Flammeovirga agarivorans: one gene and its partner. The protein of the gene in region 1 interacts with the protein of each later gene in a pairwise test. Links are inferred from orthologs where the notes say so. Each region holds a gene or a part of one and is shown on either strand. Other genes may lie near its edges.

Region 1 (16,063 bases):
CATTTCCCCTTGTACCGTATACAGTTGACTATCCATATACCTACCTCTAAAATACCCTCTCATTCTATCTCCACCGCCTAACCATGCCATATGTTGGAAAGGAACTTCACCATAAGTATTCTCCACATAAACTCTACCTGCAATGGTCATTTTTGATGATAAAAAGAAGTACTTTCTTAAATCAATAATGTATTTATTGAAAGAAGTATTACTTCCTAACACAAGACTTGCAAACCATGTATTTACTTGAAAGTAGCTGCCTTTATCTGGAGAAAAAATATTGTCTCTGTCATCATAATTAAAGACAAAACCTAAACCACTAATCAGTGCACCCTCACTTCCTGGAATAGTGTCTGCGTCCATCATCCCTCCTTCTTCTTTCTCCAAAAAAGTATCTTTCTGGAATCGGTATTGAACACCAAAATTAAAATTGGAAGAAGGCAATCTTTTCAAGATATCAGCCCGTAAACTCACCGTCTTCATATTATATTTTTCAAGGTTATCTTCTGCTGCATCAGAACCAACACCCCAAAAAGAGTTGGGGAAGATTTTATATTTAAAAGCAGCATCAAAATAATAATTCCCTTCCTTGAAGAATAGTTTTGGATTCACATCAATGATCAACTGTTGCTTAGCTGTATAAATGGCATCCACCATCATAGAGCTTTGTCTTAGGTTAAACTTATTGATCTTATTCAAATAAAAGAACTGAACACCTCCACCTGCTCCAAAGCTAGTTTCTGGTGTATAAAAAATGATAGGTAAACCGATAATTTGAGTTGATTTTGTCAAGTTCAAAGTATCTGTTTCTATGAAAAACTTTTCTTCTTTATTTTCCTGTGCTTTTACTTCGAAAAAAGTCATACAAAAACACAAGCCTATTACATAAATAATAAATCTACTCATGATTATTCTATTGTGTTTTTATGAAGTAAAATAACAAAGCCAACTCGGAACGACACATTGATTTCTGTAAATGCATCTTTTGTTGTTGTATCGATGACATGATCTACAGTTTCTCCAAAAACCCTGTAAAAACTGTAAGACAAACCCACATCTATTCCAAAATGCTGTTTTACTAAGTATGTAAAACCAACACCAACACCTCCACCAAGTAAATTCCCTTGGAAGCTTTGATTAATCGGTGAAGGCGGTTGTAAAAATTGTGTATTGAATATATTTCTACCATAAGTGACAGTTACTTCTGGATATAACCCACCATTGGAAACTTTTGAAAAATATCTTCTAAATACCATACTTACTTTGAAGGTCTCTTCTTCATTGGAAACATAGTTTTGAGTTTCCCCTCTTGTCAATTCTAGTCGACCGCCAAGGCTAAAATTATCCCTTAGAAAAAAATGTGCATCCGTTTTTAAATCAAACCCTGTCTGCCCTCCAATTGCTTTAGAATTTATTGAGTTATCATAATAGTTGATCGCATCTGTAGAAGATGATAATGACAAAAGCACCCTCCCTTTTTTCATCGCTGTACCAAGAGAATCTTGTGCAAAAACATCTGGTTTAGGCATAAGAAAACAAACGGCAGCTAAAAATATCACAACCCTGAATATGGTTTTAGTCATGTACAATTTCATATTAATCTGTAATTCTTTTTAAAATAAGAGATTTTTCTAAAAAAAAACGCATGAGTATACAAGAAAAACCATAGTCCAATAGTTATAGTTGTAAGGAATAATAAGCCCATCTCTAACAAAGAGATCAAATCGAATGAGAATTAGGAATATATATATTTACGTATCGGTAATCACCCTGCTAGTTTTTGGAACAACAAACGTTTTAGGTCAAAGCATAGATCAGTTAAAAAAACAAGCAAAATATAATAATGATGCTGAAAGCTGGTATCAGTTAGGGCAAGCTTATCAAAAAGGAGAAATTGAAAAAGTAAACCTAAAAAAGGCGGCTTCATATTATGAAAAAGCAGCTCAATTAGGTCATGTTGACGCTTCATTAGCATTAGCGGACATCAAAATGTCTAAAAATGAATATGGTGATGCGATCAAACTTTTAAAAATAGCTTCAAAAGGTGGAGCCGCAGAAGCCAGCTATCAATTAGGTACTATTTATGAAGATGGCAAGAATGTCACTAAAGACGAAAATGAAGCTATCTACTTTTACCTTCGAGCTTTAGATGGAGGAATAGAAAAATCAGAACTAGCATTAAAAAAATTACCAGTAGCCGATTATCCCGACAAGTCAGATATTTTTTATCAAAAATATTTAGGAGAAAACGGATCTGCTGAGTCAGACTACCAATTAGGTTTAGCTTATAAAAATGGTAAAGAAGTAGACAAGGATCTTAAAAAGAGCTTTGACTATTTTAATAGAGCTTCTAAAAAAGACTTCCCCGAAGCCGATTATGAATTGGCGTTATTTTATAAAAATGGTCTTTTAGGAATTAAAGACTCAAGAAAAGCAATACATTATCTTATAAATGCTTCCAATCACGGTGTAAAGCCTGCAACAGATATGTTAGAAACAATGGATATCAAAACTTTTGTTTCTGAAGACGATATTAATTATCTGAAGTATCAGGCGATTACTTTAAATAATGCCGAGGCACAATATACTTTATACTTACTATTAAGTAAAAACGAAGAAGAAAAGTCTAAAGCTTTAGAAATGTGCCAACGCTCAGCATTACAAGATTACCAGCCAGCAATGCTTACTTTAGCCAACTTATATTTAAGCGGAACACCTCCCTTAAAGAAAAGTACAACAGCTGCATTTAAATGGAGAAGACAAGCGGCTTATGTAGGTTCCGATTCTGCAGAATACTTGCTAGGCACAATGTATGAAGGTGGTGTTGGTGTTCAGAAAAGTGAAGAAAGAGCTGTCCGTTGGTATATCAAAGCGGCGAACCATGGAGTTGAAGCAGCATCTGCCCGACTAAAAACATTAAATATCGATCAATATATCGATGCTACTGACCTTGAGTATGCCACTTACAAGGCGAATCAAGGAGATTTGAATGCACAATTGATGCTTGGAAAGTATTATTATAAAAATGATCAAGCAGCTGCCATCAACTGGCTACAAAAAGCGGGTAATCAAAATAGTGCAGAAGCTGAACTCTATTTAGGTGATATTTTTAAAGATGGAAAATGTCAGATGGTCGGTGATATCAATAAAGCAGAGGAACACTATAAGAAAGCACTAGCTTTGGGCAGTCAAGAAGCCAATTTAAGAATGGCTCAGTTATATTCTGAAAATGCAAGCTTGAATACAAAATCACTTACATCTAGAGGTATCAGTAAAGAAGATGATGCCATGCAGTATGCCAATGCTTATATGGTTTCGGCTACTCATATCAACAGTGATAATACAAATCCAGACCCTCAGGCCTATTTATTAATGGGCAATATCCATCAACAAAATGGAAAAACTGTAGAGGCAATCAAACAATACGATTTATATATTAAAACTTTCGATGAAGCGGAAGGTAATCATAAAGAATTTATAGAAGTCATCAATAAACAAGCGAATGCTTATGCTGAATTAGGAGAAATCAATAGTGCATTATTACAAATTGATATCGCATTGGCAAAAGCTGATGATTTCAGTCAGATTAAAGATTTTAAAGAGAGCTACTCAACTATCAAAGGTGAGTTGTTCTATACACAAGCAATTTTGCTTTTTAAGAAAGGAGATAAATACAAAGCTTGTAATGTCTTTCAAAAAGCAAAAGCAATAGGAATTCCAATCGAAGAGAAATACGAAAACCTTTGTTTGAATTAAAAAAAGAGCTATCGTTAATTCGATAGCTCTTTTTTTTATGGTGTTTCCACAGTACCCATAAAAAGAACTTCTTTTGTTTTTACTTCTTGAATCAGAAATATAAAAGGTTGATTAAAATAGAATTCTTTTTTCTTTGGGTTTAATGCGCTTCGAGAGACACTTATTGCTGTAGCTGCTGCTGCTTTAGTCCCCGATTCTGAAAAGGTGACTACCGTCTTGTGCATTACTTGTGATACATATAAGTCTTTGGCAGCACTTTTTGAGAAGTTACCAAACTGTGCCTGACCTGAGAAAAATGCTCTTTCTATACCACTACTCTTTAAATTGGCGATAAGATCTTTTTCAAAGGTTATTTTTGTTTTAGGCATTTTAAAGAAAACTTCAGAAGGTTTCATTTTTGATTGATAGTCTAATACCTTTTGCTCATTCAAACCATCCAGAAATTCTTCTAGTTTTCCTTGAGTTGGCATTAATAAAACCAATTCAAATTCCGCTTCTTTATATAGCAAGGATAATACTTTAATGTTATCATCACTATAATTCTTAGTAAATCTTGCATTATCAGTAAGGAAATCAATTTGTTTTACTTCTCCATTTGTTAACTTAAATTCTCCTTTTCTTGTCGCCTTTTCATCAAAATTCTGAGACCATTCAGCATCGAAGAAAACCGTATTCACTAAAATCATTCGGTCATCTTTTGTTACTTCCGAAATGATTTGATCAATTTCCCCTTCTGTTTTTTTATCCACCCAATCATTTATTTGTGTTTTTACTTTTTCAGATTGATAAAAGTTCACACCTTTTATTTCAGCATCAAATGTAGAAATCAGATCTTTTTTGGTGGTAGGAATTAATTTATATTGCTTATCGTACCAAATTCCATTTGCAATACTAAGGTCAACATTTTGCTTTGTAGTGAATAGTTGATGCTTTGCTTCTACTTTTTTCTTGAGTTGTTTCTCATCTTTCACTTCCAAGTAATTCAATATTTCTTGTTGTGTTTCATCACTAGTAACCATTGAAAGCATACCTAAAGCTGAATTTACACTATATGGAGAAATGACAACATTCTCATTTTTATGGATTTGTTTTAGCATCATCCAATTGTCTTGAGCAATCACATGGATAGTATTTAGCACTAATAAAAGACTGGTAAATAATGGGAGTAATTTAGATTTCATATTCTTATTAATTATCATGAGATTTACTAGATAAATAACAGTATGTTTTATTTGAAACAGTTGTTGTTATTTTTGTCAATTAAATCAAATTATATGGTGTAGTACAAAAATCTCTCTACTTTTGTTTCATCAAGAAGTTATCAAAAAATAATTCTTCCCGAAAATGGAATTAAATAATTCAGAATATACAATTCAAGGTTTACCTGTTGAAGATATAGCAAATCAATTTCAAACACCGTTATATGTTTATGACGCTGATAAAATTGTTTCGCAAATTAATACACTAAGAAATTCATTTAGTGGTGTAAATCTTCGCATTAAATATGCGATGAAATCCCTTTCGAATCTTAGTATCTTGAAATTGATGAAAGCACATAAAGTTGACCTTGACTGTGTTTCAATTCAAGAAGTATTATTAGGTCTTAAGGCAGGATTCCCAAAGGAAAGAATTCTATTCACTCCTAACTCAGTTTCTTTTGATGAAATTCAAGAGGCTGTTTCTTTAGGTGTTGTTATTAATATAGACAATATTGCTGTTTTAGAGCATTTTGGTGATGTTTATGAAGGTACAGTACCTTGTGCTATTCGTATTAATCCGCATATTACAGCTGGTGGAAATGCTAAAATTCAAGTAGGACATATCGGTTCAAAATTTGGTATTTCTATTTTCCAGATGTCGCATGTTAAGAAAGTAGTAGAAAGCCACAATATTAATGTGGTGGGATTACATATGCACTCTGGTTCGGATATCTTAGATTCAGAAGTATTCCTTATGGCTGCCAACGTTATGTTTGATTGTGCTAAGGATTTCCCTAATCTTCAATTTATTGATTTAGGATCTGGATTTAAAGTAGCTTACAAAGAAGAGGATATTGTTACAAACATTCCTGAACTTGGTAAGAAGATGTCTGCTGCTTTCAAAGAATTTTGTAAGAGTTATGGTAGAGACTTGGAACTTTGGTTTGAGCCAGGTAAATATCTAGTTTCAGAATCTGGTCATTTACTGACGAAAGTGAATGTATTAAAGCACTCACCTGCTGCTGTATTTGCTGGAGTTAATTCAGGTCTAAATCACTTAATCAGACCAATGATGTATGATGCTTACCATCACATCATTAATGTATCTAATCCTCAAGGACCAAACAGAGTCTACGATGTTGTAGGTTACATTTGTGAAACAGATACATTTGGATACGACAGAAAGATCAATGAGATCCGCGTTGGTGATATTTTATCTATCCAAAATGCTGGTGCTTATTCTTACAGCATGGCTTCTAATTATAACTCTCGTTTTAGACCTGCAGAAGTATTGGTCTACAATGGTGAAGCTCATTTAATTAGAGAAAGAGAAACTCTAGAGGACCTAACAAGAGGTCAAGTAGATATTTTTTCCAATATCAACATTGAATCTTCAGAAGAAATAGTATCTACTGAAGAATAGTTATAAACAACTCACATAAATCGAAGAGGCGTACGAGAGTACGCCTTTTTTTGTTATCAAAAACTATAATTTCTTAGTATATTATATAAGTAAAATTCACCCTTTATCATAAACACTACATTACTTTATTGCACTATATATTCGATATTGATTTGGAATAGATAATTATGAGTAGATTTTCATTTAACAATAAACCCAAAGACAAACCCTATATAGAATTCTTTGCTGAAAACATCGGTGCTAAAATCAAAGATGGTTATTTAGTAGAAGCTGATAATGATTATTTCAATGGTGTCTCGGTTATATTAGATCATTTCAAAAATATTAGAATCATTGCTCATAAACACTTCAACAAAAAAGACTATACAGTAACCTTGAGTAATGATAAAGAATTTGATTTCACCATTATTTGTTTTGAGAACAACGTCTTATATGATAATGGAAAAGTAAAATTCGAATTTGGTATTCCTAATGGTTTTGTATTACTCAAAGGAACTGAAAGTGTTCGACTCTCATATAAAGAAAATACGCTTAAAAACTCTGTTGTCTGTCACTTTAATCGTAAGCGATTAGGAGATGACATATTAGAAATTGTAGACAGAACCAATTCATTTTTTTATCATACAGGTAATGAAAATATGATCAACTGGAAATTATCACTTTCTGATAGTGCCAGAAAATTGATTCATGACAAGTATAAAAAACAATGGATTTTTGGGAAAATTAATGAGCTTGCGATTATTATTAAAAGCATTTTTTACTCCGCTGAAGATTCATTTATTAATTCCATTTTTCAGGACAACGAAATTGAAAGTGCTTATTTGATTAAAGATAATATTGAGAAAAACCTTAAGGAGAAACCTAAATTAGAAGAGTTAGCCAAAAAATATGGTATCAATAAAAATCGACTGACTACTATCTTTAAGGACCTTTTTAATATTACCATCTATAAGTACTACAAAGAACAAAGAATACTTAAAGCCAAAGAAGAAATTCTACATACAAATAAGACATTAGGACAAATCGCTAATGAATATGGTTTCAGTGACATAGGACATTTATCAAAAAGTATTCTTGAAAAATTTGGGATCACTGCAACAGAATTGAGGAAGAAATGATTATTATCGTAAACTATTATTCATTCTCCAGTACTTATTATCAAAACATAAAATGAACAAAGATTTCAAAACAAGATTAAAAAACCATTGTAAGGAAATTGTAGTACAGAAAATTAAATCTGCCGAAGAAGCAATGAATTCTGCTCAGAATTCTGCGAATGCAGAAACAAGAAGTACAGCTGGAGACAAACATGATACTGCTAGAGCGATGGCCCATTTAGAAAAGGAAAAAATGGGTGAACAACTATCTCAAAACCTTCAACTATTACGCGTTATTGAAGAATTAAAAGAGAATGATGAAACGACTATTGGACCAGGAAGTTTAGTGATGACTAATGTAGGAATGTATTACCTTTCGATAAGTTTAGGGCAAGTCACATTCGATAACCAATTGGTATTTGTCATCTCTACTCAATCCCCTATTGGAAAATTATTTGTGGGTAAATCTCAGAATGATGAAGTGACCTTTAATGGTAGAAAATTTACTGTTAAAGAAGTGTTGTAGTTAACGTTTATTTTTTTCTTTTTTGAAAAACTGATATTCCCCTCATTCAGACATCAAACAAAAGGTAAATATTTATATCTTTGCTTGATTTTTTATAGGAAATCCTGTGAAATCAAACAATAAAGCATTTACATTTTTAGAATACAATATAAAGTATGTCTGAATTTAACCATAATTCATTTGAGCCTAAGTGGCAAAAGTATTGGCAAGATAACAACATCTACAAAACAGATGTTGATACAAATAAGCCTAAGTTTTATGCATTGGATATGTTCCCTTATCCTTCGGGAGCTGGCCTTCATGTAGGTCACCCTATGGGATATATTGCATCAGATATCGTTTCTCGTTTCAAACGATTAAAAGGATTCAATGTACTTCACCCAATGGGCTTTGACTCTTTTGGTCTTCCTGCTGAGCAATATGCCATTGAAACAGGGCAACACCCTGCAATTACTACAGAGGCAAATATCAGTACTTTCAAAGGTCAGATGAATAAAATCGGATTCAGCTTTGACTGGAACCGTGAAGTTCAGACATCATCTCCTGAATATTACCGTTGGACACAATGGATTTTCCAACAATTATTCAATGCGTGGTATGATAAAGATGCTGACAAAGCAAAAGATATTTCTGAATTAGTTGCTCATTTTAAAGCCAATGGTTCTGCAGGAATCAATGCTGAATGTGATGATGATGCAACACAATTCACTGCTGAAGAATGGAAAGGTTTCTCTGAATTAGAGCAATCTCAAATCTTATTACAATACCGTTTAACTTTCTTGTCTGAAGCAATGGTAAACTGGTGTCCAGCTTTGGGTACTGTACTTGCAAATGACGAAGTTAAAGATGGTGTTTCTGAGCGTGGTGGACACCCAGTTGAGCGTAAAAAAATGAAACAATGGATGATGCGTATTACTGCATATGCAGATCGTCTATTGAACAATTTAGAAGGCTTAAACTGGTCAGATGCTTTAAAAGAAATGCAACGTAACTGGATTGGTAAATCTATTGGTTGTGAAATCGATTTTAAAGTAGCAGATAGTGATATTACATTAACTGCATTTACTACTAGAGTTGACACTACTTTCGGTGTTACTTATGTTGTTCTTGCTCCTGAGCATGAATTAATCCCAGAATTAACTACAGCTGAACAAAAAGCTGCTGTTGATGAATATGTAGAGACTGCAAAAAATAGATCTGAAAGAGAGCGTCAATCTGATGTTAAAACTGTTTCTGGTGTATTTACAGGGTCTTACGTTATCAATCCACTTTCAGGTGAGAAAGTACCTTTATGGATTGCTGACTATGTATTAGCAGGTTATGGTACTGGTGTCGTTATGGCTGTACCATCTTCTGATGATAGAGACTTCCGTTTTGCAAACAACTTCGACTTACCTATCGTAAGAGTGATCGAAGGCACTGAAGACATGGAAGATCCTACTGAAGTGAAAAAAGGCAAAATGATCAACTCAGGTTTCCTTAACGGTTTAGAATCTGATGAAGCGATCAAAGTAGCTATCGATAAATTAGTTACTGAAGGAAAAGGTAAAGCGAAAGTGAATTTTAGAATTCGTGATGCTGTTTTCTCTCGTCAACGTTATTGGGGTGAGCCAGTTCCTGTTTATTTCGACAACGACGGTACACCTCACTTAGTTCCTGACAACCAACTTCCATTGGATTTACCAGAAGTAGAAAACTACTTACCTACTCCAGAAGGTGATCCTCCATTAGGTAATGCTAAAGATTGGAAGTTCGATAATCAATACAATTACGAATTAACTACAATGCCAGGTTGGGCAGGTTCTTCTTGGTACTTCTTACGCTATATGGATCCTCAAAATAAAGAGGCTTTCGTAAGCAAAGAAGCTGCTGAATACTGGAACCAAGTAGATTTATATGTAGGTGGTACAGAGCATGCTACTGGCCACTTATTGTACTCTAGATTCTGGAATATGTTCTTATACGATATGGGCTTCATCGGTCATGAAGAGCCATTCCAAAGAATCGTAAACCAAGGTATGATCCAAGGTCGTTCGAACTTTGTTTACAGAGTTAAAGGTACCAACCAGTTTGTATCACACGGTCTTAAGAAAGACTATGAAGTACAACCTTTATACGTTGATGTTAACATCGTTGAGAATGACGTATTAGATACAGAAAAATTCAAGCAATGGCGTAAAGATTACGAGAATGCTGAATTCATTCTAGAAGATGGAAAATACATTTGTGGACACGTTGTAGAAAAGATGTCAAAATCTAAATACAATGTAGTTAACCCAGATGTTGTGATTGAGAAATATGGTGCGGATACTCTTCGTTTATACGAAATGTTCTTAGGACCAATTGAGCAATCAAAGCCATGGTCAATGCAAGGTATTGATGGTGTTTGGAAGTTCTTACGTAAACTTTGGAGATTGTTCTACAACGATGCGGGTCAATTGGTAGTTGTTGATGAGAAAGCAACTCCTGAAGAATTGAAGATCTTGCACAAAACAATCAAAAAAGCAGGTGAAGATATGGAAAGCTTAAGCTTAAACACTACAGTTCCTGCATTTATGGTTTGTGTTAATGAATTAGCCTCTGCTAAATGCCATAAAAAAGAAGTATTAGAGAAACTATTAGTGATCTTATCTCCTTTTGCCCCACACATTGCTGAAGAGCTATGGCATGAGGCTTTAGGAAACCAAGACAGTATTATCAATGCTGAATTCCCATCATTTGATGCCTCACTATTAGTTGAAGCTTCTCATACTTACCCTGTTTCAATTAACGGTAAAATGAGAGTAAAACTTGATTTACCTGTTGACATCTCTCAAGAAGAAGCAAAAGAAGCGGTATTCGCCAATGAGATTGTACAAAAATGGGTGGATGGTAAGCCTGTGAAGAAGTTTATCTTCGTTCCAAAGAGAATTGTAAACGTTGTAGTTTAATTTACAACGACAACCAATATATAACGGATACATCTTTCGGTGTATCCGTTTTTTTATCTCTTATCTATAGCCCAAGAAAAATACTTATCGATAATTTCCTCTCTGTGCTCATTTATATGCTGAATTAAGGCTGCTGATGCAGGAAGTAAGTTCTTATTTTTATTGTAGACAAAGTTCCAATTGGTTACTATTGGTAGTCCTCTCATAGGAATCACTTTTAAAGAGCCGTTGGCCAACTCATTTTTTAATCCAATCAAAGGCATTACTGAAACACCAATCCCCGCATTTACCGTCTGTTTTACCGCCTCATTAGAAACTAATTCAATAGACTTTTCATATTTCAACTTCCTTTTTTCTAAGAACTCTTCCATTGCCAATCGAGTAGCGGACCCCTGCTCTCTAAAAATCATATTCATCTTAGAAAGTTTCTTCGTTGTAATTTTATCAGAGAGATCTGCTGAGCCTATCAAATAGAGTTTATTTTCCATTAATTGAAGTATTTCTAGTTCCAAATTATCTGGTATTACAGAAACCAAAGCAAAATCAGTAGCATTGCGTTCCAAACTTTCTACAACTTTTAATTTATTGGACACATCGATCTTCAACTCAACCTGAGGATATTTTTTCATAAAGGATTGTATGAAATAAGGAATGACATACTTTCCTGTTGACACCACCGAGATATTAATTTTACCCGTAAGCAATCCATTGTATTGGTCTGTGAGTGATTGAAATTTATCTGCCTCACCTAAAATATTTTTACAAATTTCTACGACCTCTTTTCCAAATTCTGTAAAAAACAACTGCCTACCTATGGTTTCTGTAAGTGGTATTTTAAACTGTTCTTGAAATTTTTTCAACTGTATCGACACTGCTGGCTGTGTTAGAAAAAGCTCTTCCGAAGCCTTAGTAATACTCTGTAATTCAAATACTTTCAAGAACACTCTTAACTGATGTAAAGTATAATTCATAAACTATTATTTATGTATATTATAAATTTTATAAATAAAAACTTATGATTAATTATACACATATTTGCAGCAACAAACAATTAAAATTCAATTCTAATGACTATAACATTTAACCGTAATTTTATGGAAACAGCAGCTCAAACAAGTGTACACTCACACATTAAACAAGGGATTTCTATTTCAGAAATCATTCAAAAAGTCCTATCTGAAAAAGGTGAAAAAGATGAATTTACTATTGATTGGATTTCCCCCAACGAGTTTGAGATAAAAAACATCTCTTCGCTCTCATTGCATTCTGCTCTCCTAGAACTTGAGAAGTTTGGTAAAAAGATTTCATATTCAAAAAAGACAATTATTAAAATCGATTAGTAATTGTCTTTTTTTTAGAATTCACTCTGCAAAAAACCGATGGGTAAACAAACTCATCGGTCGCAACAAATTAATTTTCATAAAGTCTAAAACTTTATCATGAACCTCTTAGAGAACATAACAAATCCTGCATTATTATTCTTCTTATTAGGCGTATTGGCTGTACAGCTAAAAAGTGACCTAAAAGTTCCAGAGAACTCTTCTAAGTTTATGTCTATTTACCTTTTAATATCAATTGGTTTTAAGGGAGGACAGGAATTGTCTCACAACGGTATCACAACTGAAATTATCTGGAGTTTACTTTCAGGAATATTATTAGCGACCATTGTCCCTATTATTTCTTTTCTGATACTTAGAAGAAAAATGAGTGCGGCCAATGCCTGTGCTATTGCAGCTTCTTATGGATCTGTTAGTGCTGTAACTTTTGTAACTGCAGCCTCTTTCTTAGATTTTGAACAAATACATTTTGGAGGACATATGATAGCTGTTATGGCAATTATGGAGGCTCCAGCTATTGTGATTGGTGTGTTACTGTATAACTACTTCAAGGAAAACAATACAACTGACAAACAAGAAAACTCTATTAAAAGTATTTTTAAACATGCTGTAACAAATGCAAGTGTGTTTTTAATTCTAGGTAGTTTATTGATTGGATTTTTTGCTACCAAAGAACAAGCTGATGGAATTAAACCTTTCACCACAGATATATTCAAAGGCTTCTTAGTTATTTTCTTACTTGATATGGGGATTACCAGTGGAAAACAACTTTCAGCCATGATCAGTAAAGGCATCTACCCTTTCTTATTTTCTACAATAATGCCTTTTATTTATGGTTTAATCGCTTTACTTATAAGTATAGAAATCACTGATAATATTGGTAATCAACTTCTTTTCTCCATTCTTGGAGCAAGTGCGTCTTACATCGCTGTACCAGCTGCAATGAAGAATGCTCTACCAGAAGCTAATCCGGGGTTATATTTACCTATGGCCTTGGGGATTACTTTTCCTGTCAATGTGTTGATAGGAATACCATTCTACTATTCGATTCTTATGGTAATTCACTAATAATAAAATAGTTGAAGTAGAGATATTTGATACACTCTCTACTTCAACTTAAAATACATATCTATAGTAAACACAAAAAGTTGGCATAAAAATTCTAGTATTCTTTACTAATCAAACTTCACTAAACTAAATCAAACATGCGACTTGTGTATACTACTCTCTCACTGATCTTATTATTGGTCAGTTGTACTCCTAAAAAAGGGAGTATTTATTACAAAAGTAATTCTGGCAAAAGCATTACGGCGGTAAAGTACAGCCCATTAAATGCAACTGAGGAAAAAGTCTCTTTAAATAAAGTTAGCGAAGCAGAATATAACTATTCCATTGATGCCACCTCGTATTTAACCATTCATGATGACAACTTTGATTTAGAGTTCTTAGTATCTCCTGGGCAAAGTATCGAAATCACAAAAGAAGATGGAGACGTAGTTTTTAAAGGAGACAATGCAGCATACAATCAATCCCTATATGAGATTCAGCGTACTTTTGATGGAGTATATGAAAATATCAATTATAAAGACCTTTCTATTCTTGATTTTAATAAAACCATCAAGGATTTAGAAAATGAAATGACATCCAAAATCAGTGAAAACCTGAAAAAACATCAGAAAGAGGTATTATTACAAATCATACAGATAGAAACTTCATTTATCCGCATCAATTATGATCTTCAAACAAGAAGAGCAAGAGAAGAGGAATATGTATTAGACGATAAAGCAGATATTAAAAACTTTGACCTTTCGATTATCGATGAATTATACCAACAAAATTTCAATTATTTATCGTATTACATTCCACATTATAGTGATGTGAAATATTTCAACAATGTTATTTACCAGAAGAGTGGTGAATTTTATTACGCTTTAAGAGCTGATGAATACAAACGCTCTAACCTACCCAATAATATTAAAGAAAAACTTATCGCTTCTGATGTGAGTAGATCTATTACTAATTATGGGTTTAATCATAATTCAGAAACTTTATTGTATCAATTTTTGCAGGACTTCCCAGAGTTTTCTCATAAGAATGACCTGATTGCATTGATTAAAAAACATTCAACGATAAAGAATGGAAACCCTGCCCCCGAAATCAAAGATACATTCACGAGTAATGGAAAGTTTTTCGACATCAACCAATATAAAGGGAAATTGGTCTATATCAACGTTTGGGCGACTTGGTGTACTAAGTGTGAAAATCAACTGATAGATATGAACTCATTACGAAACAAGTATGATCATAACAAAATCAATTTTATCACATTAAGTGTAGATAGAGACCAACAAATGTGGAAAAATTATATGGAAAACAACAATCTTGAAATTAATGATAATGTATGGACTTCAAATGTAGACAGGTTCTATTCTGGATATAAAATTTTTGGACTACCAAGGTTTATATTGATTAATCAAGAAGGTAATATTATTGATGCTTTTGCTCCTGCACCTGCTTCTACTCAATTAGAAGAACTTATTGCAGAGGCTATATAAATCAGAATAAAAAGGGCAAAAAAGGCGAGCTTATTATGTAATGAGCTCGCCTTTTTTATAGATCACTCAAAAACTTGCATTGTTTTCATTTATTAAAAAGTAATAACAAGCACAAACAAGCATAAACAAGAAAATATTAGTACTTTCAGCTCATCAAAAGATTATCAATCTTACTATATGAAAATGAAATACTTTTTTTTAAACATCTCAGTACTACTACTTTTAATGGGATGTTCAGCTAAATACCAAGGAATCGATCAACAATACCACTCGCTGCTTGATCGTGCATTAACAAAAGCAGGAGACAATAGACAAGACATTGAAGCAGCTTTAGAAGATATACCTACTGAAATGAAAAACGGTATGGCGTTTCTTATTGCCTATATGCCTGAAAGAGATCTCAGAACACTTTCGTCCGCTTATTTATTAGAAAATGTTCAATTGGCATATCAAGCTAAAAATGAATTCTTATGGGGAAAATCTATTCCCGATTCTATCTTTTACAATGATGTATTACCCTATGCATTAATGAATGAAAGAAGAGATGACTGGAGAAAAGACTTCTACCAAAGATTTGCACCGATTGTTAAAGATTGCAAATCATTAGAAGAAGCTATTCAAGTTATTAATGATACCATTATTGATATTGTAGAAGTAAAATATTCTACAGAAAGAGAAAAACCCGATCAGTCGCCTTATGAATCTATAGATCAAGGTTTGGCTTCATGTTCTGGATTATCAGTATTATTAGCAGATGCTTTTAGGGCTGTGGGAATCCCAGCAAGATTGGCTGGCACTCCTAATTGGACACTAAAAGAGGGCAACCATAACTGGAACGAAGTATGGGTAAATGGCAAGTGGTATTTTACAGAGTACTACCCTTCTGGATTAGACAAAGGGTGGTTTTTAGCTGATGCAGGTGCTGCAAATACGGAAGATCCTAAAAACTGGATCTATGCTTCTTCTTGGAAACCTGCCGAACATGCCTTCCCTCTAGTCTGGGATTATTCGATTAAATATGTTCATGCTCATAACGTCACAGATCGTTACATTAAATTATGGAAGAAGGAACAAGCTAGTCATGCTGATCAAGAAGGAAAAGTAGCAGTTCGAATTAAAATGTTTAAAGATAAAACATGTTCGCTGATAAGTAATAATAGAGTCGAATCTGAAATTACCGTTTCACTAGATAGAAAAATTATTGAAAATGGTAAAACTGCTGGACCACTGAAAGATATGA
Region 2 (15,673 bases), 350 kb from region 1 along the record:
ATTAAAGACGCAAAGAAAAACTCTGAGCTAAATAGTATCGACAATTGTAAGTTCTTTGCAGGAGATATGAAAGATATCCTTACAAGAAACTTTATTAAAAAACATGGAGAACCTGATGTAATTATAACAGACCCTCCAAGAGCTGGAATGCATGAAGATGTGATTAAACAAATTCTTGAGGTAACACCAAAAAGAATAGTTTATGTCAGTTGTAATCCTGCTACTCAAGCAAGAGATCTTGCACTTTTAGATGAAAAATATAAAGTCACTCAAGTAACACCGGTTGATATGTTCCCACAAACATATCATGTGGAAAATGTAGTAGCTTTAGAATTAAGATAAAAAAGAAAGGTGATCATTTATTTGATCACCTTTTTTCTTAAATAAAATCAGACTTTAGAATAACGAATTTTTCACCCACCTTTAAAGTTTCATATCCTTTTTGTTCTTCATAAATCGTTTTAAGAAGAAGTACATGATTCCAAGTTACTGAAGTGGGGTCTAAGCCAATTGCAGTAAATAGCCTTCTAGTAAGTGTAAAGAAACCATCTCCATATTGAATGGTCATGATAATCTGCTCGACTTTCACAGTATTAGTTTTTATGATTCTCTTTTCGTTGTTAGCATTAGTACTGTGCGAGATCGACAGGAACAAGAGGGTAGAAGTTAGAAATACAAAAAATAGCTTTTTCATTTGAGAGTAATATTTATTAGATAATTAATTGACTAACACAATTATAATGTAACATTGTTACTTTATCAAGTAAAATATGCAATTTTTTTAATAAAATTATTAACAGAAATCAACTAGGAGAGAAGCCACATTTTTGCTTCTTCAATGGATATAAAGTATTGATAATCATAACCTAAGTAATCACCTGAGTTTTCAATGATATTTTCCACACTTACTTGAGAAAGGAAATCTTGACTTACAATCAATGCATATTTCGTGATGTTACTTTTGACTAATTCCTTTCTTGCGAAATTAGAGGACCATTCTTGGGTAGCGACACTAATCTGGAAGTTGAAGTTTTGAAGGTCAGTTATACAATAAGTGGGTTTATATTTTTTGAAAAGATCAATCCATATCATCACTTCATTTTTATATTCTTCATCAGTTAACATAGAAGTATCTATATCAAACCAAGAATTAATTATGATTTGATTTTCTTCGTCCAATTGAATAAGATGAGCTGCTGTTTGATGAATAGTCTGCATTTAGCTATTTTGATTATTATAAAGAGATCATGTAGTAGAGTATGAAGATAGATATATATGTAATAAAATAAAACACTATTTAACATAACATAAATTATATTATTACCACCCAAGGAGCCTTTCCATACATTTTTGCATAATAATGTATTCATTCTGAATAGTTAAAGGTGTCTTTTTAGCTAATTCAACTATTTTCCATTCATGCTTAGTATCTTCATCAATTTGATCTGAGACACAGATAATACCGATATTTTCATACTTACTAATAAAATTTTGAGCAGCATCAATGTATTCAGTATTTAAAGGAATACCAATATAGAAATAATCACAATAGGCACTTTTCTTGATTATTTTCTGTCTATTTTTCTGAAAATCAGATAACTCTGTAATCACTTCAACTCCAACTACTTGTGGTCTTTCTGCTGATTCTTTTTTAGGTCGAACCAATGATAAAATATTAATCTCGGTAAAAGCAGCTAATTGAAACGCAATCAGGTGTTCAAACTTGGAAGTAAAATCAACGTTAAATGTTCTTGCTAACCATTGTTCTGATCTTAAAGCATTGATAATATTAGCTCTTGCAACGTTTTCGCTTGATAACTTATACTTTTCCATCTTCTTCAGATCTTCCCAATACTTATCCATTGTATTGGTCTTGACATGTTCATTCTTTTTCGATGATGGCATATCATAAGGAACAACAAATTGCTTTTTGTTGGCCTTGTCATCTAAAGCTATAGGTTCATCTTTTTTTCGACCTCTTTCTGTCTTCCCTCCTTTTAATGGTCTATAAATATTCCATAACTCCCTTAATTCATGACGCATATTAGCTCCCTCAATCATCTTATTTTTCACCTCTTCGACAATTCTAGACGGAGCGATGGTTCTGACCTTACTAAAAGTTTCAAGTTGCTCAGGAGTAGTTTTCACAATAGACTCATCCATTTCTGTAATATCGGAATAACCTAGAATTTCCATATACAGTTTTGCACCAGATCTTGCTCTCCAGAGGGTGGATATATTAATACCATTTTTCTGAGCCAAGCTTTTAACGTATTCAGTAAATGATCTTGCTCTTAACTTATAAAGTTCAGCAGATTCAATTCTATCCAATAACTTTGCTACTCTTAGCCAGTTTCTCCTATCCTTTTGAATTAATATCTCAAATTCAAGTTCTATTTGTTCTAATTCATTTAATTGCATAGTTGCAAGTTGCAACTTATAATCAATAAATACAATTATATTGTATCAATGTTTAAATAGAATATTTATATTGTATTGAATATTCTAAAATCATTATTTTGAAAAGATATATACTTTCAATATTTCTATTTTTTAATTTATATCACTCATCCTATTCTCAAGACATTTTATCTTTATTCTCAACAGAGGGACAAAATGCTCAAAATACCAGTTTAGAACTTTTCAGAAGGTATACTCAACCCCTATCTGAAAGTTATGCTTGGGCAATTAGTTTAGGATGGAATCACACTGCTCGACCACATAGACCTATTGGTTTCGATCTAAGTATTGGAACTTCTGCTATATTATTAGCTCCCGAACAATTATACTATACAGTAGATGATTTAGAAGGAGTTAGAGTGATTTCCGGTACAAATCGTTTACCTACCTTCTTCGGGTCAAATACTAATACTTCTGTAATCGGTGTAAAAAACGATGATGGCACTGAAGCCATTATTCCAGCTACTCAAGGTGTAAATATTGACTTTGCAGTACTGCCTACAATTAAGTTTGGTCTAGGTGTATTTAAGAATACTGAATTATTAGGAAGATTATTTCCTAAAGTAGAATACAATGGAATTGTTATGAGAATGTGGGGAGCTGGAATAAAACATAATATCATCCAATGGTTCTTTAAAGAGAAATCCCCCTTTGATTTAAGTATATTCGGAGGTTATACAGAAGCTCTAGGGAAATATCCGGTAGATCAATCAGGCGTTACACCTGTTGTTAATCCGGGGAATTTAGAATTTGAAACTAGAGGTGGAGATTTTGAAGCAATAATTTCTAAGACCTTCCCCCTACTCACAATTTATGCAAGCACAGGATTTGTATATAGTAAGAACACAACTACTCTTGTAGGTGATTATAGATTAGAGAACAATACAGATCAAACATTAAATATACCCGATGAAGGTGTCATCGATGTTTATGAACTTAAAGCATGGAAATTTACAGGTGGTGTAATGCTGAAATTTGGTCTAGTTTTCATAAATGGAGATTACACTTATGCCGAATCGCATCAGTTTAATGCGGGTTTAGGGTTAACATTAAAATAAAAGCAGGCAAATTTTGTTAAGAATTCTTAAATGCAACGTATAAATGCTTTTTTTAAAGCCTAAATAAACGATTTTTGTAGCTGCGTTTAGAATTATGGCGTTTCTTGCCCCTTTATGTGGTGTGTAAAGACTACCATACTCTAAACATTTTGATTGTAAATAGAATAATGTTTCAAACATTAAAATAGACTATATCGTGGATTTATTTGAAAAACTTCTTCAAGATAGAGGACCGCTAGGGTCTCACTCTAAAATGGCTCATGGTTATTATGCTTTCCCTAAACTTGAAGGAGAAATTGCTCCTCGCATGACCTTCAGAGGTAAAGAAGTATTGACTTGGAGTTTAAACAACTACTTAGGACTAGCAAACCACCCAGAAATTAGAAAAGCTGATGCTGATGCTTCAGCAGAGTTTGGTTTAGCTTACCCAATGGGTGCACGTATGATGTCAGGTAACTCTAACTTAATCGAAGAATTTGAGTCAGAGTTAAGTTCTTTTGTAGGTAAAGAAGATACAATGGTTTTAAACTTCGGTTACCAAGGTATCATGTCTGTAATCGACGCATTACTTGATAGAAAAGACGTAGTAGTTTATGATTCAGAATGTCACGCATGTATTATTGATGGTTTAAGAATGCATGTAGGTAAACGTTTTGTTTTCCCTCACAATGACATCGAGAACTGTGAAAAGCAATTACAAAGAGCGACAAAATTAGTTGAAGAAACTGGTGGTGCTATCCTATTAATTACTGAAGGTGTATTCGGTATGTTAGGTGACCAAGGTAAACTAAAAGAAATTGCTGCATTAAAAGATAAATACCAATTCCGTATGTTAGTTGATGACGCTCACGGATTCGGTACATTAGGTAAAACTGGTGCTGGTGCTGGTGAAGAGCAAGGATGTCAAGACGCTATTGATATCTACTTCTCTACTTTCGCTAAGTCAATGGCTTCAGTTGGTGCATTTATTTCTTCTGACGAGCAAGTGATTGAATATTTAAGATACAATACTCGTTCTCAGATCTTCGCTAAGACTCTTCCAATGCCATTAGTAAAAGGTAACTTGAAGCGTTTAGAGATGCTTCGTACAATGCCTGAACTAAAAGATAAGCTTTGGGAAGTAGCAACTGCTTTACAAAATAGCTTGAAAGAAAATGGTTTCGATATCGGTTTAACTGATACTCCTGTTACTCCAGTATTCTTACAAGGCGGTCAGAACGAAGCAGTAAACATGGTAATGGACTTAAGAGAGAACTTTAACATCTTCTGTTCAGTAGTTGTTTACCCAGTAGTACCAAAAGGTGTTATCATGTTGAGATTAATCCCAACAGCAACACATACTATTGCAGACGTAGAGGAAACAATCAGTGCTTTCAAAGCTGTGAAACATAAATTAGAATCAGGTGAGTATGCAAATGCTGAACCTCAAATATTCTCGTAAGGAATTAAGATTCAATTTAACTCAGAAAAGGATAAAATTTCGTTTAAAAAAACGGATTTTTATCCTTTTTTTATGTCTAAAAGTTGTTCTATTTGAAAGAAATTTTATAAATTGTGGTACACTTAATTTAATTCATCGATAGAAATTAAATACTAAAATGGACAAATTCACAGAACTTAAAGAGCTTATCCAGCAAACTGAAGAAGACGCTCAAAAATTTTATAACAACAAAGTAGCGGCTGCTGGTACTCGTGTTAGAAAAAACATGCAAGACATCAAAAAACTTGCTCAAGATATCCGTCTTGAAATCCAAGAGATCAAAAACAACGGTTAATTCCAAATTGATCTTTTCACAAAAAAGGGGTTGAATCTAAATTCAACCCCTTTTTTATTTATTTATGCATCTTTTTCAAAATATCGATACTCTCTCTTATCCTTTCAGTAAATGATAATTGATCGTAACTTAATTTCATTTCATATGCTGAAACATCTTGATGTTCACCTAATGCAATCCGACAAGTTGAGTGAGATTGGTAGGCTAGCTGATCTAAGATCTTTGAAATACCATATGTGAATGTAAAAAGATAATCAAACTTCTTTTTGATAAATAATTGAAGATGACTTTCAACATTTTTCTTATTCCAATTTATCTTTGAAAGTGGAATAATTTTATATTCAAAAGGAACATCAAAATCTATCCTTTTCTCCTCTGTAATGAAGATGATCTCAAGATTCTTTACCGTTTTTGGTAAAATTTTCTCAATAATTCTACTCTCATTTAGAGTTGATTTTAATTGTTCTAGATCTTTAATGTAAAATAAAACTCCTACCGAAGTAGATTCTTCAAATGGTAAATCATTATTATGCTCTATTCCACTCTCCTTTTTGGTGGATGAGATCTTATGTCCGAGTAGTTTGTTTCTAAAAATATCTAACATATTACTCAGTGATTAATTGTTTGAAATCTTCTTCTGTTAATACTTGAAGTCCTAAATCTTCAGCTTTTTTAAGTTTAGAGCCGGCTTTTTCTCCTGCTACTAAATAATCTACATTTTTTGAAATACTTGTTTTAACCGTTCCTCCATGAAGCTTAATGAGATCATGGATCTCATTCCTTGAAAATTCATAGAACTTACCAGTACAAACAAAAGACTTGCCCTCTAAAGTATCTAGTGTATTTTTCTTTTCAAGCTTAAACTGCAAACCAGCTTCTTGTAGTCTAGTGACTAAGGCTTTATTTTCTTCAACAGCAAAGAATGAAACAATCTCTTCGCCTACCGTATTACCAACATCATATAATTCAGAGATTTGCTCAATAGTTGCTTTCTCCAATTCTTCTATTGTTGGGAATGCTTCGCAAAGCTTTTCAGAAATAGTACTACCAACATTCCTAATTCCGAGAGCAAATAGTACTCTTTCATATGGAATGCTTTTCGATGCTTCTATTCCATTCAATAAATTATCAATAGACTTCTGTTTAAAACGTTCCATTACTGATAATTTATCACTATCCAATTGGTACAAATCTGCAACATCTTTTATCAATCCTTTCCCAATCAATTGATCAATGGTCTCTCCACCAATTGAATCAATATTCATGGCTTTCCTACTTACAAAATGTTGGATTCTCCCCTTAACCTGTGGTGGACAAGTTTCCTTATTAGGGCAATAGTGTTGAGCTTCACCTTCTTTCCTTATCAGCTCAGTATCACAAGCAGGACAATGAGTTATAAATTCAACAGGCTTATTTTTTTCATTTCTTTCTGTTTTATCAACTCCTGTAATTTTAGGAATGATCTCACCACCTTTTTCTACATATACCATATCATGATAATGCAGATCCAGCCTAGCAATCTCATTAGCATTATGAAGCGAAGCTCTTCTTACAGTAGTTCCCGCTAGCTGTACTGCAGCCAAGTTAGCTACAGGAGTAATTGCCCCTGTTCTACCTACTTGGTAAGTAACAAACTCTAATTCTGTTTTTGCAGCTTCAGCTTTATATTTATATGCAATAGCCCAACGTGGGCTTTTAGCCGTATTACCTAATTTTTTATGGAACTCTTCTTTATTCACTTTGATAACTACACCATCAGTTTCTAATGGCAAGTCGTGACGTTTTTTATCCCATCGAGTAATATAATCCCAAACACCTTCAATTGAATTTTCTTTTTCGAAAGTTGGTGATAAGTTAAAGCCCCATTCCTTGAGCTTCACTAAGCCATCATAATGTGTATCTATCCCCTCAATTTCTGTCACTATTCCATAGACATACATATCCAGTTTACGCTCTGCCACTTTTTTTGGATCTTGTTGTTTCAAAGCTCCTGCTGCTGCATTTCTTGGATTGGCTAAAAGGGGTTGAGGTTTATTGCCTTTACTGATTCTTTCCTCATTTTCGATAGCAATTTTTTCATTATTGATATCAAAAGATTTCTTACTCATAAAGACCTCTCCTCTCACTTCAAATTGTGATGGGTAATCTCCGTTAAGTTGTATTGGAATTGATCGAATAGTTTTAGCATTTGCTGTAACATCATCTCCTTTAACGCCATCTCCTCGCGTTACAGCTCTTACGAGTATTCCATCTTCATAAGTCAAACTTAGAGCAACACCATCATATTTCAACTCACAAACATATTCTACATCTTCATTTAGATCTTTTATCGTTCTTTCATTGAAGTCTAAAAGATCTTCTTTATCATAAGTATTTGATAAAGACAACATAGGTACATTGTGAGCAACGTTTTCAAAATTCTTAGTTGGCTCACCTCCAACTCTTAATGTTGGGGAGTTTGGTTTGACTAATGAAGGAAATTCTTCTTCGATTCTTTGTAGTTCCTTTAAGAGTTGATCATAATCTTGGTCAGAAACATCTGATACTCCTTCTTGATAATATTTTCTATTTAGCTCATGTAGAGTTATCGATAACTCCTCTACACGTTTTTCTGCATCGTTAATTTGCATATAACCTAATAAAGTGAATTTAGTTAGTACTATTCAATGTTTGATTTGATATCGTTAGCGATTCCAGCTAACTCTTCCGGTGTTAATTTTAATTTATGTTCAAAATTCATGTCAGACATACCATTAATTGGAATGAGATGCATATGTGCATGGGGAACCTCTAATCCTATCACTGCATGTCCTACACGATTACAAGGGAATACTTTTTTGATGGCTTTAGATATTTTCTTAGCCACAACATATAGACCCGCCAAAGTTTCATCATCCAGATCAAACATATCATCTACTTCCTTTTTTGGAACTACTAGTGTATGTCCCTTTTGTACTGGGAATATATCTAAGAATGCATAATAATTATCATCTTCATACACTTTGTGTGATGGTATTTCTCCTGCAATGATTTTTGAAAATATGGAAGCCATTTTTATAATTTATTTCTTTTTTGGTTTAAAAAATAGATAGATCATCATGAACAATGACATAGTGTAACCTAAAGTACTTAATAAAGGCATACCTAAAAAGTTTCTTTGCGAATAAGGTATTGGAGCCGTCATTACAATACTGGAACTCACTAAAAATGCAGCAATGATGATGACTATATTAAGATTGGATGCAGATTCACTTTTCTGTTGAATATAACTCTCCAATCCTTTATGCTCAAAGTTGATTGTTAATTTACCTGTTCTCGTCTTCTTTAAAATATACCTCACTTCCATTGGGAGGTTATAAATTAATGATGAAATCTGATAGAACGAGTAATAAAAGTCTGAGCTTAAATTTTTAAATGAAAATTGTTCTTTTGCTAGCCTTTCAGCATAAGGTTCGATTTCTGGAAGTACTTCTAAATCTGGACATAATACATTTACTATACCTTCAAGTATTGCTAGTGCTCTTAATATTAAAAATATACTTCCAGGCACAGCTAAATGATGCTTGTAGATTATCGTTTGCAAGGCAGTAGTTATTTCAGCCATGGTTGCATCTTCATTACCATGGGTATAATATCTATCCACCATCTCACCTAAGTCTTGTTCAAGCATTTTTGAGTCTTCAATATTCGAATCTCTTGCTATTCTTCTTAAGTGAAGTGCCATACCTCTAGCATCTCCTCTTGACATCGATGCTAAAAAGTTTGCTAAACCAAATCGTTGCTCTTTTGACAACCTCCCTATCATCCCAAAATCAATGAGAATAATAGTTCCATCCGGCCTCACTAACACATTACCAGGATGAGGGTCTGCGTGAAAAAAGCCTTGTTCAAAAATTTGATTTAAATATATATCTACACCTTTCTGTGCGATGGTTTTAGGGGTTAGACCCCATGAAGTAATCGTTCTTATATCTGTAACCTTACAGCCACTTACATATTCCATGACTAAGAGTTTTCTTGTTGTAAACTCTAAATATGCATATGGAATATGAAGGTTTTTATTTTCTTTATTTGCTCTTCTGAATTGAACTAAGTGCTTGGCTTCAATCGTATAGTCTAATTCATTTCTGATACTTTCTTCAAAAGTTTCAATAATTTCATCAGGGTTGAGAATACCATGTCGATTAAAGAATTGATGCGTATGTCTAACAAATTCCCTTAAAAGCCTAAGATCGGTATGAATTTGTTCTCTTGCCCCTGGCCTTTGGATTTTAAGTACGACATCTTTCCCATTTTTTAATCTAGCCCTATGAACCTGACCAATACTTGCTGCTCCTAATGGTTTGTTATCAAAAAATGAGACAAAATCATTTAAGTTCATCCCTGTTTCCTTTTCAACAATCGCCATTGCTTCATCTTCAGAAAATGGGGCAACATTATCTTGCAGCTTTTGAAATTCCTCTATTAAATCTTGAGGAAGAATATCTGGTCGGTTACTTAGTGTTTGAGCAAATTTGATAAAAGTAGGTCCTAATTCTTCTATCACCATTCTAATCCTTTCCGATCGACTATACTTAAGTACCGGTTTGTTATTTCTTTTCCAATCATCAATAGGTACAAACCTATTCAATGATGTAGTTGAAACAACATCTTCAAAACCGTATTTCAACAAAATTTTAATGATCTGCTGAAGTCTTTGGAAATTTTTTACTTTGGTTGAAAAAAGCATTTATACGTTTTAAGAACTACTTTATAGTAATTTCTACTCGAAAAAAAATACGAGGATAATTAAAAATTAATAGTGATGAAACACCTTTTATAAAGAATGAATTCTCACTCCATACAATTTACTGTATACTCTTTTAAAATTACTTTATTCTGTCTGAATTTTTAATAAAATACCCTGTTAAAATAACAAATAAGGCTATAATTAGAAAAAGGAGCCTTCATTAAAGCTCCTTTTTTGTATTAGAATGGATATCCTATTGCTAAATTAAACACGAGTTGATTCCAACTTGGCTTCTTTATCACCCACTGATCACCATCATCTGGTACATAAGGAACCCTTAATGGCATGGCAAAATCAAATCTTAAAACGAAGAACTGCAGATCAATTCTAAGTCCGACACCAGCCCCTAAGGCAAGTTCATTTAAAACATTACCTAATTTGAATTCACCTCCTGGTCTTGTTGGATCTTCAGTAGCTAACCATACGTTACCATAATCAAAGAATGCTGCCAATTTTAGGTATTGATGTAAATCATACCGGTACTCTAAACTACCTTCAATTTTAATATCACCACCTTGTTGACCAAATGATGATCCACTTTCGTCCAAATCGTCTGATGGCTCAAAACTACCAGGTCCTAACGTTCTTGACTTAAAAGCTCTGATTGAGTTAGGTCCACCTACAAAGTACTGTTTCACAAAAGGCAGTGCTGTCGAGTTTCCCCATGGTTTGGAATAACCCACCACAAACCGGGTAGCCATCTCACCTTTTTTAGAGGTTTTAAAATAAAATCTAAAATCGTTGGTTAGCCTAACATATTGTGAGAAAGGATTGCCAAAAATCTCATATTGTCCTGTTTCTGGATTTTTTTCAGCTCCTGTAGCTTGCATCGCTGCATACCAAAGGTTACCTGAAATATCTATATCTCCTTTATAATAAAAGCTTGAGTTCTTTTTTGTTTTATCCCAATGAGGAGCATATTCAAAACTATAATTAGACCCAAGAATAAACTGATTTCTGAATGTTTCTTCTAATGACGGAAAAGCATCACCAAGATCAGTACTATCATTCGATGAGATCGCTTGGAAACTAATAGATATAGGGTTTAAATTATGACGCACAGATTCATTCGTTCTCCAATCAAAACCATATGATGTATTAAAATAGTTCATAGAGTATGAGGGGAAGAAATGATAACGCTTGAACCCTAAACCAAAGTTGGTATATGGAATATAAAAATCTCCACCAGGTCTTACTTTAAATGGAGCAATTACTCTAGGGATCGATAATTTTGTGTCGACACCATACCAGAAGATAACATCAACTCCATTGGATTTTCCACCAAATTGTTTTTGAACACCTGTGAAAAAAGTGACAGAGAATTTTTCAGCTCCACCAAATGTATTTCTATTCTTCCATGTTAAATCTAATTCAGGACCTGTATAACCCGTCGACCAAGTTGACATTGAAAGTTCTGTAGATAATGAATGCAATGTCACTTGTGACATTTTAGCGTTGACATTCATCTTACCAAAATCAGGATCAGTAGTCGGCTTAGGTTCAAACTCCATGTTTACATAACGGAAAACTCCTAAACCTGAGAACTGCTTTAATGTTGCTTGATGTTTATGTCTTGAATAGATATCACCACTTCTTAGCTGTAGTGTTTCATCCAGAATTTTTGGCTTTAGATTGACAGGGTCACCTTTATAAATCACCCCAGTATCCATAAGCACATTCTGATGATTTCTCTTTGAAACATTTAACCCATCTAAATCAAAGTCAGGCTGGATCAAAACTGTATCAATAGAATAAAGTCTTTTTACCTTATCAGGCATTTCTTTAAAATAGGCCTTGACATTTACTGTTCTGTCTTCATTTGCAGAATCGAGATCAAACATCAAATAATTTGAACTAAAGAAATAATAGCCACTATCTTTTAATGCATTGTTTATACGTATTCTTTCGTCTCTAAATTTCTGTAATTGATATCTATCCCCTTTTTCCAAAACGGATTCACTTTCAAGAGCTTTAATCTTTTCATTAAAAATATTCTCTTGTTTCAATACCCATTCAATACTATCCAAACGATAAGGGTTGTCCTTAACATGAACGATATATTTTACAGTAGTAGATTTCGTATCCTTATGATATTCTTCTTCGAAAGATACTCTATTACCAAAATATCCATTATTATCTAAAGTACTCTCAAGCAATTCTGCTGTTTTCTCTGAAAGAATTTTATCATAATATACCGGCTTTTCACCAAAGGTATTGGCCATTTTTTTCTTTAAACCTTTTGGTCTTTTGGCATTTTCTCCTCTGAAGTAAAACCATGCTCCATTTTTTTTATTTGGAGAGACTGAAAGTTTTTCTGTTAGAGTATATTTGAGATCATCATCCACTTTTACAGTATCCTCTTTATCGTACTCGATTCTGGCACCATTGTAAAAAGTCTGATTTTCTTCTAAGTACTTCGTTATACTACAGCTAAAACAAAGTACAGAAGTAAGGCTTATATATAGAAGTTGTTTAATCTTCATTTTCGGATAAAAGTCTCTTTAGTTCTTTTTCTTTTTGATAAAATAATTGGGAGTTGACATACCCTATCTCTTCACCCTCTTCAACTGGTATGCGGCTTTCTGAGTCATCCATTTTTAAAGAATCACTAGGAGTTGTTTTTATGGATGTTGAATCTATTTCCACTTTAGTAGAGTCCGCTTTTTGTTGTGTGGAATCACTTTTTGCAGGAGCCATACCTTGAGATTTTGCAGGTTGCATTCCACCAGAATTTGAAGATGAATCTGAACTTGCTTCCATCATTCCTCCACCAGTATTAGACCTTTTGATCATACCCATCCTTTTACGGATATCCTTTTTCTTATCTAGGTTTCTGATGAACAATTCTCGGCCATGATTATAATCCTTTGTGAAAACAATAGAAACTCCAGTTTTAAATACATCAGGAGTAAAATATTGAGCATCAATGGATCTAAATAATCTATTTTTTAAAGTCCCATCTGTTAAAAGGTTGTATTCTAATAAGAAGTCTGTGTTGAAAGTACTGCTGTTATTATTCGCTTCATTACCATTTACGGCAACTTTTCCACCTACAGATACACTTAATCGATCTTTGAATAGTGATTTTTTTAAGGTAACACCTACATCTGTTCTGTTTGATGAACCTCCGGAAGTTTGTTGTTGGGAATAAGAGTCAACATCAAAATCGACATCAACAAAACCATTCGTAAGGTTATTGGTTACATTATTCAATTGCTGACTGATAATCGAACTTACAGAACCCGTTACCATATCTTGAGTATTCGCTCCATCTCCTCCAGCATCATTTAGGAATGTCCCTAAGATTAGAAGTGAGAAAACTTGTTTATTAAGTTGTGACTCATCCTGATTTAAATATTCTATGGCAGATTCAATTTTGTCACCACCCTGACTTCCTTCAGGATATTCTAATTCAAATGAAAGTTCAGGTTTGATCACATCACCCCTCATATTCATATAAACAATAAAATTTCTTTTTGCCTTGTATTTATTGGACTCACTTGGCGAAATCTGATTGGCCACTAAAGGATAAGGTGAAGTACTCGTTTGATAGATCGCTGTCATATTCGCTTGAGGATTATACGGATCTCCAGTCCACAATACAGTACTTCCCTTTTTCAAAGAAAGCTTTTTATTCATTAATTGATAGAAAGTCATACTATAATCACCTTCTGTCACCTCATATTGACCTGACATTACTAGATCACCACCAGCATCCATTCTTAGGTGTAAAACTCCACCTCCTACTAACGTCAATGCATCACCGGCTCTAGGGTCAATCACTACTTTAAAGGATGATTTATCATCAATGTTTATGGTAGTTTTTAACTCATAATTATGTGTGCTTTTAGCAATAGTGATCGTATCGTCTTCCTGAACAAATTCAATGATATCATCACCAGTATCGATCTCTGCAATACCACCGTCCATATATACATAAGTCAAATCAGTACCCCTAGCTATACGAATCTCAGAGTCTATCATCAAGTGATCGATTGGGCCGTTTATTTTAGTAATATTTCCGACAATCAACTTTCCAAAATATTCTGGATTGTCTTTTGACGTTGAATTAATTACTGTGATATCATCAGCACTGAACTTCAGGTTAAAGTCCATGTCAGTGTAATCTGTTGTATAAATATTACCTGCTAGTAAAGCATATCTTCCATTTTCATCTTTAAAACCAAAATTCTCAAAATGCATCCCCTTATCATCAAAAATCATTTGACCGTCGGTACCTGCCAATTTCAGATTAAACATTTTGACCTTAAAAGTGGGTTCTTGCATTTTAATAGCTCCTTTGATATCCAAAGGTCCGACACCACCACCTTTTACCTTAAGACCTCCAGAAAATCCTCCGTTAAGATCCGATAAATATTCACTGCTTAAAGCTTCAAAAGGATGAATTAGTAAACTATCGATGGTTAGGGACAAATCCAATGGTGCAATCGTATCAGCAACATTAAATGAAGACTCTGAATGGATATTACCGATTGGGCCAACTATTCTGGCATTACTTTCATAGACATTAATGTCATCCGTATTCTTTGCATTGGAAGTTAATGTAGCGAGTATATGGTTTAAAATACCAAAGTCTTCAATTTTGAAATCTGCTGATAACTTTCCCCCTTGTGATATATCTCCAATCTCTATATCTGCATTAACTAATCCATTAACTAATGAGGTATCTGTTGTAACATTATAAGTGATATCATCTAATGAATAATCTATGACTTCAAACTTGTAGACAGTATCTTGTTCGTCAAATTGAGATGAGAAGAAATTAAACTTCTGTCCCTTTTGTTCTAATGTCAATTCATGGATATAGGGTAATCCACCATCTGATAGGATATAGTTATTAGTATTAACGTTCCACTTTTCATCATTGACAATCAATGGATCATCCAATTTAAACCTGTAGGTAGTAGAATCTAATGTTAAGTTTGCACTGGCTAACAACCATTTTTTAGTAAAATCTTCATTCTGACCAACAGTTTTAAAAGTAAGCACATTATCATGCGCCTCGCCTCCAAATTCCCAATTATGGACAGCATAGTCTTCATAACCTAACATTCTCAGTCTTTCGAAACCAAGCTTATAAGCCATTTTTTTACCGTCTGCATGAATCGATACAAAAGTGGAATCCACATCAATATCAGAATACGTCACCCTTGGTACTAGAATATCAAAATCAAAAATATTAGTGGCAGCATCAAAGTTGAAGTCAAATTGTGAGATTTGTAATGAGTCCAAATCTTCAATCGCTCCATTGGTCAACAACTCACTATCCGTCAATTTTAATGATCCATACATTTTACCTTTTGATGGCGGTAATTGACCAATCATTTCTCTTGAAGAAATATACTGGGAGAAATACCTTTCCAAGACAACCGCTAATGAATCTAATGGAATATCCGCTTGCATGTCTCCCTCTAAATGTGGAGCAGAAAGTGCACCTGCAATATGTGTACTGTCTAGTTCTGCATGCAGTTTTACGTAATCATATTTATATTTCTTTGTACCATCGAAATAGTACAAATCTTTAATATCGAGAGTGGTATTTAAATTAGTGATATCGAAACCTTTTGTTT

What was found.
Region 2: the proteins of leuS (region 1) and ligA interact in binary tests that used the Escherichia coli proteins (3 or more experiments, as listed by UniProt). The link is inferred for Flammeovirga agarivorans from one-to-one orthologs.

What each region holds. Positions count from the first base shown.
Region 1 is NZ_JABAIL010000004.1:48,663-64,725, reverse strand. Bases 7,783-11,131 are described here. They hold leuS (leucine--tRNA ligase), read left to right. Parts: upstream 7,783-8,156; coding sequence 8,157-10,931; downstream 10,932-11,131. Other genes in these bases: HGP29_RS13230 (LysR family transcriptional regulator), read right to left, coding at 10,985-11,131; HGP29_RS13240 (GreA/GreB family elongation factor), read left to right, coding at 7,783-8,001. In the rest of the region: HGP29_RS13270 (BamA/TamA family outer membrane protein), read right to left, coding at 1-906; HGP29_RS13265 (DUF3575 domain-containing protein), read right to left, coding at 909-1,583; HGP29_RS13260 (SEL1-like repeat protein), read left to right, coding at 1,729-3,756; HGP29_RS13255 (serpin family protein), read right to left, coding at 3,792-4,937; lysA (diaminopimelate decarboxylase), read left to right, coding at 5,101-6,378; HGP29_RS13245 (helix-turn-helix transcriptional regulator), read left to right, coding at 6,546-7,496; more of HGP29_RS13240, read left to right, coding at 7,549-7,782; more of HGP29_RS13230, read right to left, coding at 11,132-11,902; HGP29_RS13225 (hypothetical protein), read left to right, coding at 11,999-12,271; HGP29_RS13220 (sodium-dependent bicarbonate transport family permease), read left to right, coding at 12,371-13,336; HGP29_RS13215 (TlpA family protein disulfide reductase), read left to right, coding at 13,474-14,823; HGP29_RS13210 (transglutaminase-like domain-containing protein), read left to right, coding at 15,007-16,063.
Region 2 is NZ_JABAIL010000004.1:400,122-415,794, reverse strand. The notes cover bases 5,412-8,370. They hold ligA (NAD-dependent DNA ligase LigA), read right to left. Parts: upstream 7,924-8,370; coding sequence 5,899-7,923; downstream 5,412-5,898. Other genes in these bases: HGP29_RS14540 (ABC1 kinase family protein), read right to left, coding at 8,355-8,370; HGP29_RS14545 (HIT family protein), read right to left, coding at 7,953-8,345; HGP29_RS14555 (DUF6913 domain-containing protein), read right to left, coding at 5,412-5,897. Also shown: 23S rRNA (uracil(1939)-C(5))-methyltransferase RlmD, read left to right, coding at 1-342; HGP29_RS14585 (hypothetical protein), read right to left, coding at 380-694; HGP29_RS14580 (hypothetical protein), read right to left, coding at 808-1,218; HGP29_RS14575 (hypothetical protein), read right to left, coding at 1,321-2,421; HGP29_RS14570 (DUF6588 family protein), read left to right, coding at 2,520-3,518; HGP29_RS14565 (aminotransferase class I/II-fold pyridoxal phosphate-dependent enzyme), read left to right, coding at 3,715-4,959; HGP29_RS14560 (histone H1), read left to right, coding at 5,117-5,293; more of HGP29_RS14555, read right to left, coding at 5,352-5,411; more of HGP29_RS14540, read right to left, coding at 8,371-10,022; translocation and assembly module lipoprotein TamL, read right to left, coding at 10,262-12,565; HGP29_RS14530 (translocation/assembly module TamB domain-containing protein), read right to left, coding at 12,555-15,673. UniProt on the Escherichia coli protein: DNA ligase that catalyzes the formation of phosphodiester linkages between 5'-phosphoryl and 3'-hydroxyl groups in double-stranded DNA using NAD as a coenzyme and as the energy source for the reaction.